3 regions of the Solibacillus sp. FSL W7-1324 genome follow, and region 2 is predicted to be linked to each of the others. Evidence: predicted binding sites of a transcription regulator. Region 2 holds the regulator's gene; each other region holds the start of a gene.
What was found. The regulator LexA, encoded in region 2, represses DNA repair genes until DNA is damaged. The targets are predictions, from matches to a motif close to CGAACATATGTTCG.
Positions count from the first base shown of each region.

Region 1: a site for LexA is predicted at 2,261-2,274, ahead of MKY71_RS02500 (Y-family DNA polymerase). Genes of this name have one in related genera too.
Region 3: a site for LexA is predicted at 2,402-2,415, ahead of uvrB (excinuclease ABC subunit UvrB). Genes of this name have one in related genera too.

Region 1 is NZ_JBBOYH010000001.1:504,182-508,474, forward strand. It holds gene MKY71_RS02490 (pyridoxal phosphate-dependent aminotransferase) at 1-1,174, opposite strand, end outside; gene MKY71_RS02495 (carbon-nitrogen family hydrolase) at 1,326-2,117, shown strand; gene MKY71_RS02500 (Y-family DNA polymerase) at 2,294-3,547, shown strand; gene MKY71_RS02505 (YolD-like family protein) at 3,560-3,880, shown strand; gene MKY71_RS02510 (L-threonine 3-dehydrogenase) at 4,275-4,293, shown strand, end outside.
Region 2 is NZ_JBBOYH010000001.1:2,301,066-2,305,358, reverse strand. It holds gene MKY71_RS11435 (DNA alkylation repair protein) at 1-470, shown strand, start outside; gene MKY71_RS11430 (5' nucleotidase, NT5C type) at 549-1,094, shown strand; gene MKY71_RS11425 (gamma-glutamyl-gamma-aminobutyrate hydrolase family protein) at 1,210-1,905, shown strand; gene lexA (transcriptional repressor LexA) at 1,989-2,612, opposite strand; gene yneA (cell division suppressor protein YneA) at 2,774-3,121, shown strand; gene MKY71_RS11410 (YneB family resolvase-like protein) at 3,108-3,764, shown strand; gene MKY71_RS11405 (DUF896 domain-containing protein) at 3,829-4,065, shown strand; gene tkt (transketolase) at 4,205-4,293, shown strand, end outside.
Region 3 is NZ_JBBOYH010000001.1:773,674-777,966, forward strand. It holds gene MKY71_RS03630 (M20 family metallopeptidase) at 1-667, shown strand, start outside; gene MKY71_RS03635 (hypothetical protein) at 865-1,218, shown strand; gene MKY71_RS03640 (competence protein ComK) at 1,224-1,715, opposite strand; gene MKY71_RS03645 (IDEAL domain-containing protein) at 1,903-2,142, shown strand; gene uvrB (excinuclease ABC subunit UvrB) at 2,495-4,293, shown strand, end outside.

The sequences.
Region 1 (4,293 bases), 1.8 Mb from region 2:
CCGTCTGCGCAAACAGACCAAGTTTCGCAACACGGTGTATTGCTTCGCGCAAGCGTTCTTCATCGACGAGCAGCCCGACACGAATATAGCCTTCGCCGTATTCACCAAACCCATTGCCGGCTGCAACGGCAATATCCGCTCTTTCCAGTAAAAAGTCCGCGAACAGTTCACTCGTATATGGTGCAGGTACAGGAAGCCATGCAAAGAATGAACCTTTTGGGGCGGTCACTTCCCAGCCGATTTTATGAGCTTCTTCAACGAGCACATTGCGGCGGCGCTCATATAATGCACGCAATTCCTCAACACAAGATTGTTCTTCATTCAGTGCTACTGCTGCAGCATGCTGAATCGCCGGGAACTGGCTGCAAAACAGATGGTCCTGAATAATATTGATCGCTTCAATCATTTTTGCGTTACCGACAGCAAAGCCGATGCGCCAGCCTGCCATATTGTAAGATTTGGACAATGTATAAAGCTCAATACCGACTTCTTTTGCACCGGGTGCCTGCAGGAAGCTTGGCGGGCGTTCTCCATCAAAGCCGAGTGCCCCGTAAGCGAAGTCATGGGCAACCGCAATGTTATTTTCTTTAGCGAACTGTACGGTCTGTTCAAAAAATTCGGGCGTTGCGACACCGCCAGTCGGGTTGTTCGGATAGTTTAAATACATCATTTTTGCCCGGTTTTTAATTTCTGCGGACAATGCCTCATAATCCGGCAAAAAGTAATTTTCCTCTTGAAGCGGCATCTTATCAAACTTCACATCTGCAAGTGCGACACCGGATAAGTAATCCGGATAACCAGGATCTGGGAGGAGCATATAATCACCCGGATTCAGGAGACCAAGCGGAAGTTCGACTAAACCGATTTTCGTTCCGCCAAGGATGGCCACTTCTGTAGCGGGATCAATGTCAACATCATATTCACGTTTATAAAAGTCTGCAGCTGCCTGCTTGAGTTCTGCAATACCACGGAATGGAGAATATTTGTGCGTTTGCGGATTGTTTGCCGCATTTTGCAGTGCTTCCACAATATGTGCCGGTGTTGGCTGATCGGGATTCCCTTGACCTAAATTAATCACATCGCGCCCTTGGGCTAGCGCTTCATTTACTTTGTTTACAAGTGCTGCGAAAAACTGTTGCGGTAACTGCTGCAGCTTTTTCGAGAATTCAATCATTCTTTATCACCTCTGAAAAATAGTAAGGTTAATGTTAGTCTAAAACTTCACTTAAGTAAAGTGAAGATTTTGACAACTTATAATGAGATGTTACAATGAGTACGAATATGCGAAAATAGATTCGCACGGAATATTTAAGGCGGTGGCAGTTATGAAAATTGGTTGTATTCAATTGAATGTTGGTTTTGGCAAGGTTGATGAAAACTATGAAAGCGCGGAGAAGTTTATTCGCGAAGCAGTAGCAGGCGGCGCGGAAATCGTTGTATTACCGGAAATGTGGAATACAGGCTATGCGCTTGAAAAACTGGAAGAGCTGGCGGACGAAAATGGGGAACGTACGAAAGCATTTTTAAGCAGTCTTTCAAAAGAATTGGCGGTACATATTGTAGGTGGATCGGTATCGGTGAAGCGTGATGATAAGTTTTACAATACGATGTACACGTACAGTCGTGACGGGGAGTTAGTTGGCGAGTACAGTAAAGTGCATTTATTCCGCTTAATGAATGAGCATTTGTATTTGGAATCCGGCAGTGACATGAACCGTTTCGCATTAGGCGAACTTGAAGCAGGCGGAGCGATTTGCTATGATATTCGCTTCCCGGAATGGCTGCGTTCCCATGCGTTGGATGGCGCTAAGGTACTGTTCGTACCTGCACAATGGCCAACACCACGTATTGACCACTGGAAAATATTACTGCAGGCGCGAGCAATTGAAAACCAGTGCTTCGTCGTTGCGGTAAATCGTATTGCCCGTAAAGTGGAAAATTTCAATGGTCAGTCAATGATTATCGGGCCATGGGGTGAAGTGCTTTGGACAGGCGCAGAAGATGAGGAGCTGGCGATTATTGACGTTGATTTTTCAACAGTTGATGAAGTGCGCGGCCGCATCCCTGTATATGAAGATCGCCGTCCGGGTCTCTATGAAAAAGTAATAAAAGAATAAATTTTAAAGCGTACTGGATGAATGCCGGTGCGCTTTTTTTGCATTTAGCAGCAAATTAACTCACTGATACATAAAAAAATCTCTCCAGAACCAAAACAACCACTACTTTCCACTTGCCATCTCACACGTCTCATTTTAATATAAGAACAAATGTTCGATATAAGGAGATGAGCTTTATGTATGAAAATGCGCCGGAACGTTCGATTATTTGTATTGATATGCGCAGTTTTTATGCAAGCTGTATTGCGTCGGTTGAAAATTTAAATGTAATGGAAGTCCCGATTGCGATTGTCGGAAATTTTCAGCAAAAGGGAAGTGTTGTACTTGCAGCATCCCCTCCGATGAAAAAGCGCTTTAATATTCGCACAGGTTCGCGATTGCACGAAATCCCGCCACATCCGGATATTCGTCTTTTTGAGCCGCGGATGTCATTATTTATACGCATATCAATGGAAATTACACGTCTGTTCAACGAATTCGTTCCAAAAGAGGCCATTCATGTATATAGCGTCGACGAAAGTTTTATCGATTTAACCGGAACCGAAAAATTATGGGGACCGCCTGAAGAAACGGCAAAATACATTCAGCAGCTCGTTTACAACCAATTTGAGATTCCATGTGCAGTCGGTTTCGGCCCAAATATGCTGATGGCAAAATTGGCGCTCGACATCGAAGCAAAAAAGACGGGATTTGCAAAATGGACATATAATGATGTACCGGAAAAACTGTGGCCGATTATGCCGCTATCCACGATGTGGGGAATCGGCAGCCGTACGGAAAGAACGCTGAACCATATGGGCATTTACTCGGTCTACGATTTGGCGCATGCCGATTTAGCGTTACTGGAAAAGCGCTTCGGCGTTCTCGGCAATCAGCTGTATTACCATGCGTGGGGAATTGATCACTCAACAGTCGGTGCACCGATTATGCAAGGACAAATCAGTTTCGGTAAGGGGCAAATGCTGATGCGCGATTATCGCAGTCGAAAGGAAATTTTAGTCGTATTGCTGGAAATGTGCGAAGACGTGGCAAGGCGGGCGCGGGAAGCAAAAAAAATCGGCCGGACGATTTCATTAGGGCTTAGCTACAGTAAAGATGCTTTCGGGGGCGGTTTTCATCGTTCACGCACAATCGATGAGCCGACAAACGATACATTGAAAATTTTCGAAGTGTGCAAGCAGCTGCTTGACGAATTTTATGCAGAGCGACCGGCACGCAAAATTACGATTACATTAAGCAATATTGAAAGCGAATATTCGATGCAGCTCAGCCTGTTCGATGAAATGCGTTGGCGCAACCGCAAGCTCGGAGAAACGATGGACCGTTTACGTACAAAATACGGCACAACAGCGATATTGCGTGCGGTTTCCTATACGGAAGCAGGTACTGCACTGACACGGGCAAAATTAGTAGGCGGGCATAAACAATAAGGAGTGAAGGCGATGAACAGAGATAGAGGAACCATTAAATGGAGCGCAATGATGCTGCCGGAGCATGTAAAATTATTGCGTGAATGGCAAGAAGAGGACAAAATTATTACCCAACCCCAACTTGACGAAGCCCAGTTAGAACAAATTAACATCAATCTACAGCGAGCCTACACAGAACATTGCGCGATCCAACTAAAAGTATGGGAGCAAACAGGCCTCTATACAGTTTCCGGGGCCATCCAAAAAATCAGCATCCACGAACAATACGTCAAACTGACAAACAGCGAAAAAATTCATTTCCACCATATTTATGAAGCACTCTTAGATGAGTAGATTTTCCAATTGACCAATAAAAAGTAGACGATAAATGGGGGAGGCAACTTCAGCGGAATGGTCCGACCTGGAATGAAAAGCAACCCCATGTTAGAAAAAGAAATTAAATTTCTCTCAATCTTATAACGAGAAACACCCGTATAGAAGCAATTTCACTATTCGAATATTTCACACGTACAAATGTATTGCTCAAAAAGAATATTTTTAACATATTGTTTTTTACAAAAGAACATCCTATAATGAATTTCATGAAAATGTTTGAGCATCAAGTGTTATGGATGGTTCTATGTATTTTCCACAAGGACATTTGTTTTAATAGATGAGAAATAATGGACGGTATATTCAGCGGTAACAGGCAGAATATATGTCTTTTAAAGGATAGGGAGGCTTCAGATTGAAGAAAATTATGGTGA
Region 2 (4,293 bases):
AAGATTATGACCGCTGGATGGAACAGGCCTATTTCTATATGATTTCCGATTATGTGGTTGCCGTAACATTGGCGGAATCCGATATTGCGCAAGAAGTGAGCGATAAATGGATCAATAGTAGTGAGGACCTGAAAATGTCGGCAGGGTGGCATTGTTACTGCTGGCTGCTCGGAAATCGTAAAGACGAGGAATTCTCAAAGGAAAAGTTAGTGGATATGCTTGAGTATGTAAAACAAAATATCCATCAGGCACCGCAGCGTACTCAAGTAGCAATGAACAATTTTGTCATGACAGTCGGTGTTTCATTTAAACCTTTACATGAGAAGGCCATGCAGATTGCTAATGAAATCGGACCGATTAAAACAAAACGTGAAGGGAAAAAACCGGGTGAGCTCCATGCATATGCGGAAATTGAAAAACAGGTGGAAAAAGGGCGAATCGGTTTTAAACGTAAATATGTACGTTGCTGATTGTAAAGAGTTAAACCTTGTTTTTTCACAATGAAATTGTATAAACTAAAATCAGGAAATTTCAAGGAGGCTTATTACATGAAAAAAAGTATTGCTATCGATATGGACCAGGTGCTAGCTGACTTTTATTCGAAATTACGTGTTACTTATAACGATAATTTTGGAACAAAATTTACAGACGAAGAATTTCTTCTGACGACACAGCGTGATTTGCCTCGAGAAGATGCGAAAAAATTATTTGCATTATTAAATGAGCCTGACTATTTCAGAGATTTAAAAGTACTGGATAACGATGCAATTGAAGTTATTCAAGATCTGCAGGAGCATTATGAAATTTATATTGCGACTGCTGCAATGGATGTACCGGGTTCATTTACAGCGAAATACGATTGGCTAATGGAGCATTTACCATTTATTAAAACACAGAACATTGTGTTTTGCGGAAATAAAGCGGTGATACATACCGATTATTTAATTGATGACAGCCCGCGTCAACTCGCAGCATTCAAAGGTACAGGTATATTATATTCCATGCCTTACAATCGATCTGAAGAAGGTTTCATGCGTGTTCATAACTGGAAAGAAATAAAACAGTATTTTATAAAACAAATGGAAATTGTATAAAGGTTAAAGGGTTGCGATTGGGCAATCCTTTTTTATTTTTGTAGTCATTTAGTGTAACGAAATAGTATAATTTAAATTGTTGGAATTATCTATAAATTATAAGGGGATAACAAGAATGAAACCGATTATTGGATTAACAATGTATGATTTTGACAAGAAATTGGATATTAACAACGGATATTTAACTTCAATCGAACAAGCGGGAGGCATTCCAATTTGTATACCGAATGCTACAGAAGAAAACATAGAGGCGTTATTAAACCTCATTGATGGTCTCGTATTAATTGGGGGAGCCGATATAGATCCGTTGCTGTTTGATGAAGAACCGCACCGACATATTGGAAGTGTTGTAAGAAAACGTGATGACAGCGATCTTTTATTAATGAAAGAAGCTTATAAAAGACAAATGCCTGTTCTCGGTATTTGCCGCGGACAACAGATTATGAATGTTGCATTTGGAGGGACGATCATTCAGGATATACCATCACAAGTAGAAAATACCATTTTACATAAACAACCTTCAAAGCGCGGGGAATTGGCACATACTGTTGAAGTAAAGACACCAAAGTTTCAAGAAATTTTTAAAGAGGACTTATTCCGTGTTAATACATTTCACCACCAATCGGTCGGAAAGCTCGGGGAAGGGCTCGTCGTTTCGGCAGCCGCTAAAGATGGTATCATTGAAGGGATTGAACATGAATCACATCCGTATTGTGTTGCGGTACAATGGCATCCGGAAGAATTGGCACCGAACGGGGATGTATATGCACAGCGCTTGTTTAATAGCTTTGTAGAAGCATGCAATAAATAATGAAAATCTCAGTCGTTCGCGGCTGGGCTTTTTATTCTGAAAATAAAAAACTTGCCGATTCTATGAGAATGGCAAGTTTATGATTAATGGATATTTCGATAGAGGCCGACTACTTTACCTAAAATAGAAACCTGGTTGACAATGATCGGCTCCATCGAACTGTTCTCAGGCTGCAGGCGGAAATGAGTTTTTTCTTTATAAAAGCGCTTGACAGTCGCTTCATCGTCTTCAGTCATGGCTACAACAATCTCTCCATTGTTCGCAGTGGACGTCTTTTTGACGATCACATAATCCCCATTTAATATCCCGGCTTCAATCATGGATTCGCCCATAATTTCAAGCATAAACAATTCCTCTTCCGGTGAGCCGTATGTATCGGGCAACGGAAAATATTCCTGAATATCCTCAATTGCGGAAATAGGCAGACCAGCTGTAACTTTACCGATCAACGGTACATGAATGACACCTTGTTTCGCGATGTTCAGTTCTTCCTGGTCCAATATTTCAATGGCACGCGGCTTTGTAGGATCACGGCGGATAAGCCCTTTACTTTCTAAACGAGCTAAATGCCCGTGGACAGTTGAACTGGAAGCTAAACCTACTGCTTCTCCAATTTCGCGAACTGATGGCGGATAGCCTTTAGCACGAACTTCCTCTTTTATAAAAGTTAGAATAGCTTGCTGCCGTTTTGAAATTTTTTGTGTCAACTAACTCACCTCTTTATCATGCTATTTTTCTTAAAGGTAAGTATAGCAGTATGCGAACATGAATGCAAACATAAGTTCGAAAAAACGGTTGACAAAAACATATGTTCGTATTATTATGAGAACAAATATTCCGAACATATATTCGAAAGAGGGTTTTTCTAATGAAAAAATTCAAATTAAACGGCTTCACATCAATGTTTCTACTATTCTCTGTACTTATGATGGCTTTATTTATGATGCAGGACGATAAAATTGAATTATACGAACACGTAAGCATAGAGCATGGCGATACTTTATGGTCGTTGGCAGAACAATATCGTGGTAAAATGGCTAAGCATGATTGGATCAATGAAGTAAAAAAAGAAAACGGAATGCTGGATGAAAAAGTTGCTTTAGGACAAGTATTGGTTGTACCTGTAGAAAAAGATTCACAATACATTGCCCAGCTGAATGAATCCTCCGATATGCAATCGATTAAAGTAGCGAGAGGGAACAATGATAAAAACTAAAGCAGTTATTTATTGCCGTGTCAGTACGGATAAAAATACACAAGAAACATCACTGGTGCGTCAGCAGGAGGAGCTGACGAAATATGCAAAATCATTCGGCTATAAAGAAGTAGAGATTTTCATGGATCAGCATAGCGGATATGATGTCGACCGGGACGGATTGCTCGACATGCTTGACTATATGAAAGAGTACGGCATTAAAGCACTATTTGTACAGGATGAGACCCGTTTAGGGCGTGGGAATGCCCGGATGGCAGTGCTCCACCTGCTGCAAAAATATGAAGCGACGGTATATACATTGAATGATGCAGGTCCAGTTGTATTAAACGAAATGGATACAATGCTGCTCGAAATCTTAGCGATTGTCGAAGAGTATCAGCGTCGTATGCATAACGCGAAAATCCGCCGGGGAATGCGCCGCGCTGTAGAAAATGGCTACCAGCCGCAAAATAATCTAAAAAATCGCGGCAATATTGAAGGGCGCGAACGAAAAGAAGTGCCAGTCGAAGAAATTGTTCAGCTGCGCCAGAAAGGCTTAACATTTGCGGAAATTGCGACAACTTTGTCGGGCTTGGGCATTTCTATCAGTAAAGCGACCGTACATAGAAGATATATTGAATATATGGAGCGACTTGAAGAGTAAACACTTGTTTTCAAGTCGTTTTTTTTATACCTTTGTAATAGGTAGGAAGAAAGGTGAGATTCAAATGTTATCAAAAGAAAAATTAGCTCGCATTAATGAGCTTTCTAAATTAGCGAGAGAAGGTAAATTGACGGAAGAGCAGGCAAAGGAACGTACAGCGCTGCGCAAAGAATATTTAGATACTTTCCGTACAACAATGCGCGATACAATCGAACATGTGAAAGTAATTGATGAAGAAGGCAATGATGTGACACCTGAAAAATTAAAACAAATTAAATCACAGAAAAAATTCTTAAACTAATAACTTTTCATTAATATGTCACATTTAATATAAAGTATGTCATATTTTTCGGGACGTTTTTAGAATTTATTGTTTTCTTGTGAAAATTTGTCTACACTATAAAATGTATAAATATCGTACGAGGAAAGGATGTCACATAATGACACAACAGTTGGATCAGTTAGCAATTAACGCAATCCGTACACTATCAATCGACGCAGTAGAAAAAGCAAATTCAGGTCACCCGGG
Region 3 (4,293 bases), 1.5 Mb from region 2:
TGGAAAAGACATTCAGCAAGTAGACGATGTTTATAAACGTGTCATAAAAATTGCGGAAGGTGCGGCTTTAATGACAGAGACTAAACTAACAGTGAAGTTTGATAAAGCTTGCTCTAACTATATTCCGAATGATCCATTGAACCGTTTACTATATAAAAATTTACAACAAATAGGTTTGCCGGAATATAGTAACGATGAATGGAACTACGCTAAACAAATGGTCAATACGCTACAGCCAAATGAAATATCGGCAGCAAAAACTGAAGTCACTACATTAGCTGGATCTCAATCGATGGATTTTGATAAAGCCTATTCAGATGGTGTATTTTTAAATGAAATTGTTCCATATGAAGTATCTAACTATACAATGGCCGGTTCTACTGATGTTGCAGATGTGAGCTGGGTCGTTCCAACTGGACAATTCTTTGCACCGTGCTTTGTATTTGGTACGCCATTACATACATGGCAGCTTGTATCGCAGGGCAAAACGTCAATTGCGCATAAAGGACTTTTATATGCAGCGAAAGTGCTCGCTTCAACAGCTGTTGATTTACTGTCCAATCCGGAACTGATTGAAGAGGCGAAACGCGAGTTTTTAGCTGAAACAAAAGGTTCGTATGTTAATCCGATTCCGGCATCGATTCTTCCAAACGCACATAATAAATAAGGTTTGTTGTAAGTTTATAACAACTCTCTAAAACACAGACTTGCTATTAGAAAATTAAAAGCCGTGCCTTAGTAAATGCTAAGGCACGGTTTTTTAGTGAAATTTAAGCTGAGTAACAATTTTCCTCTTGTCAGATTTCATGAAATATGTGAAAATACATATACGAACAAACGTTCTTATTAATTGGAGGTATTCGTATGCTGCAAATTCCTTCTAAAACGATTCCGTATTATGAGGCTGGGATTTATTTGCCGTTGCTGTTAATTATTCTTGGGAAAGATTACACAATAGTGGAGCAAAGTCCGTTCAAATTTAAAAATCCCTATTTGCAATTAATCGATGCTGTACGTATCAAAATAGAGCATGACTTAAAAGAAACGAAGGACTATTTTAAACTTCATCAGATGCGCTTAGTGAGAGGCAAAACGGATGATTTGTTTACCGAGTATCATTTTTACTTTGGGGGGATCATGGAGTGTAGGAGATATTCGAATATTCGCCTTCGTAATCAAAGTGAGTTACTTCTTGCTGAATATTTTAAAAAAAGCTGATGCTCTTATAAGATGGCATTGCGCTGTAATAGCAGATATTTATAGTACATCGCAGCACGTACATATTGCTGATTGAATGATTTCATATTGATATCCAGACTAACCTCCGTATTATCAACAAATGTAACGAGCGTTTTATCACCGTCTTCACTAATATTAATAATAGGGTTCAAGGATAACCAAACATTTTGAGGTGAAAACGGCGAAAACAGCGGGAATAAAATGCAAGGATCCCCGAAATCATAGGCCACCATTATCGGCAGTTTATGCTTATTCTCTCCGAAAAACCGTCTCGCCTGATATTTGCTGGCGTCATAGGAACTTCCGTGCAGACGACACGTATCCCGAATGATTTTTAAAGGTTTATACGGAGATGTAGATTGACCGTACTTGTCCAAAATGGCAGTGTGAATTTTATCTCGTTGCTGATAGGACTTTAAACAGAAGGTAGAGTTAGAAATAATGTAATTGGTTTTTTGTGTTAAATTACTAATCATTTTGTATCCCCTATCTTTCCTACTTTTTTAATCGCTTAAATTTTCACTATACATCTAAACTACTGCATAATTTGCTAAAAATCAACATTATATTTAGAAAATTCTGTCATATGATAATTTTTCAGAATATATTGCAAATTAAATGACTTTTAATTTATAATGGTTAAAAGAGGTCGAGGTGATATCGATGGATAAATATTATTCGTATACAGACTTTTTAAAAGCGGTTAGTCAGCAGTCCACTGAACATCATGCAGAGAAGCTATTGAATGAAATTTATTTAGATTTATTTATTAGTCGGTTGCAGCGGATGCAACGTATTGAACAATTAAAGTTACTTATCGATACATCGTTAGATCAAAAGAACGAACAAGCATTTCACAGCTATACTACAGAATTAAAAGAGTTACTCGAAACTGTTTCTTAAGAGCCGCCCTCTTCAGGTGGCTTTTTTTTTATGGGCAAGCAGCGGGTTCCGGCTGTTTTCTAATAAGTGATTGAAAGTTTCTAATAAAACTAAAATAGTTCTAATAAATAGGTTATTTTCTAATAAAAAGGATAATTCTTCTAATAAGTGCGCGGGATTTTCAAATAACCGGCAACAATCCTCAAATAAGTCACCGTAGTTTTCTAATATTTGTTACCAAAGTTCTAATAAATTCAAAACGCCCTCACAATACAAAATTCGAATGTACGTTCGCAATTTTATCGTAAATTAAAAACGGGTATGTTAAAATAGAACATAACATAACATAAGCGACAGAAAGGACAATCTGAATATGACAGAAACTTTTACAATAAAGTCCGCCTATCAGCCTGCCGGGGACCAGCCGGAAGCGATTAAACAGCTCGTACAAGGGGTTAAAGAAGGCAAGCGTCACCAGACATTGCTTGGTGCGACAGGGACAGGTAAAACATTTACGATTTCCAATGTAATAAAAGAAGTGAATAAGCCGACGCTCGTGATGGCACACAATAAAACACTGGCCGGCCAATTATATAGTGAGTTCAAAGAATTCTTCCCGGACAATGCGGTTGAGTATTTTGTCAGCTATTATGACTACTTCCAGCCGGAAGCGTATGTGCCGCAAACCGATACGTACATTGAAAAGGATTCAAGTATTAATGAAGAAATCGATAAATTGCGCCACTCGGCAACGACTGCTCTATTTGAACGGAAAGACGTTATTATTATCGCGTCCGTTTCGTGTATTTACGGTCTCGGTAATCCGGAAGAATATCGTGAAATGGTCGTTTCCATTCGTACAGGGATGGAAATCGAGCGCAACCAGTTATTAAGAAAACTGGTCGACATTCAATATGAAAGAAATGATATTAACTTTACACGTGGTACGTTCCGAGTACGTGGGGATGTTGTCGAGATTTTCCCGGCATCACGCGATGAACACTGTATCCGGATCGAGTTTTTCGGAGATGAAGTAGACCGGATCCGTGAAGTGGATGCATTGACGGGCGAAATTTTAGGGGACCGTCAGCACGTAGCGATTTTCCCAGCATCCCACTTCGTTACCCGTGAAGAGAAGATGAAAGTGGCCATTGAAAATATTGAAAAAGAGCTGGAAGAGCGTCTGGCAGTATTGCGTTCGGAAGACCGATTACTGGAAGCACAGCGTTTGGAACAACGGACAAACTATGATCTGGAAATGATGAAAGAGATGGGCTTTTGTTCAGGTATCGAAAACTATTCGCGCCATTTAACATTGCGTGAAGCAGGGGCGACACCGTATACATTACTCGATTACTTCCCGGAAGACTTTTTGCTAGTCGTTGATGAAAGCCATGTTACATTACCGCAAGTACGTGGTATGTATAATGGAGACCAGGCTCGTAAAGGGGTACTGGTTGAACATGGTTTCCGTCTGCCGTCCGCACTCGATAACCGCCCGCTAATGTTTGATGAGTTCCAGTCAAAGGTAAGCCAGGCGATCTATGTGTCAGCAACACCGGGTCCATACGAATTGGAGCATACACCGGAAATGGTGGAGCAGATTATTCGTCCGACAGGGCTGCTTGATCCGACAATTGATATCCGTCCGATTGAAGGGCAGATTGATGATCTGATCGATGAAATCCATGAGCGTATCCGCCGTAATGAACGGACACTCGTTACGACATTGACGAAGAAGATGTCTGAAGATTTATCAAGCTATTTAAAGGAAATGGGTCTGAAAGTAGAATACCTGCATTCCGAAATCAAAACATTGGAGCGGATCGAAATTATCCGTGAGCTTCGTAAAGGAACTTATGATGTGCTGATCGGCATTAACTTATTAAGGGAAGGTCTCGATATTCCCGAAGTCTCCCTTGTCGCGATTTTGGATGCGGACAAGGAAGGGTTCCTGCGTTCGGAACGTTCACTCATTCAAACGATTGGACGGGCTGCACGTAACTCGAACGGTCATGTCATCATGTATGCCAACAATATGACGGATTCAATGACAAAAGCGATCGGTGAAACGAAACGCCGTCGTGAAACTCAAATGGCCTACAATGAAAAACATGGGATTACACCGAAAACTATTATTAAAAAGATTCCTGAGATTATCCGCGCTACACA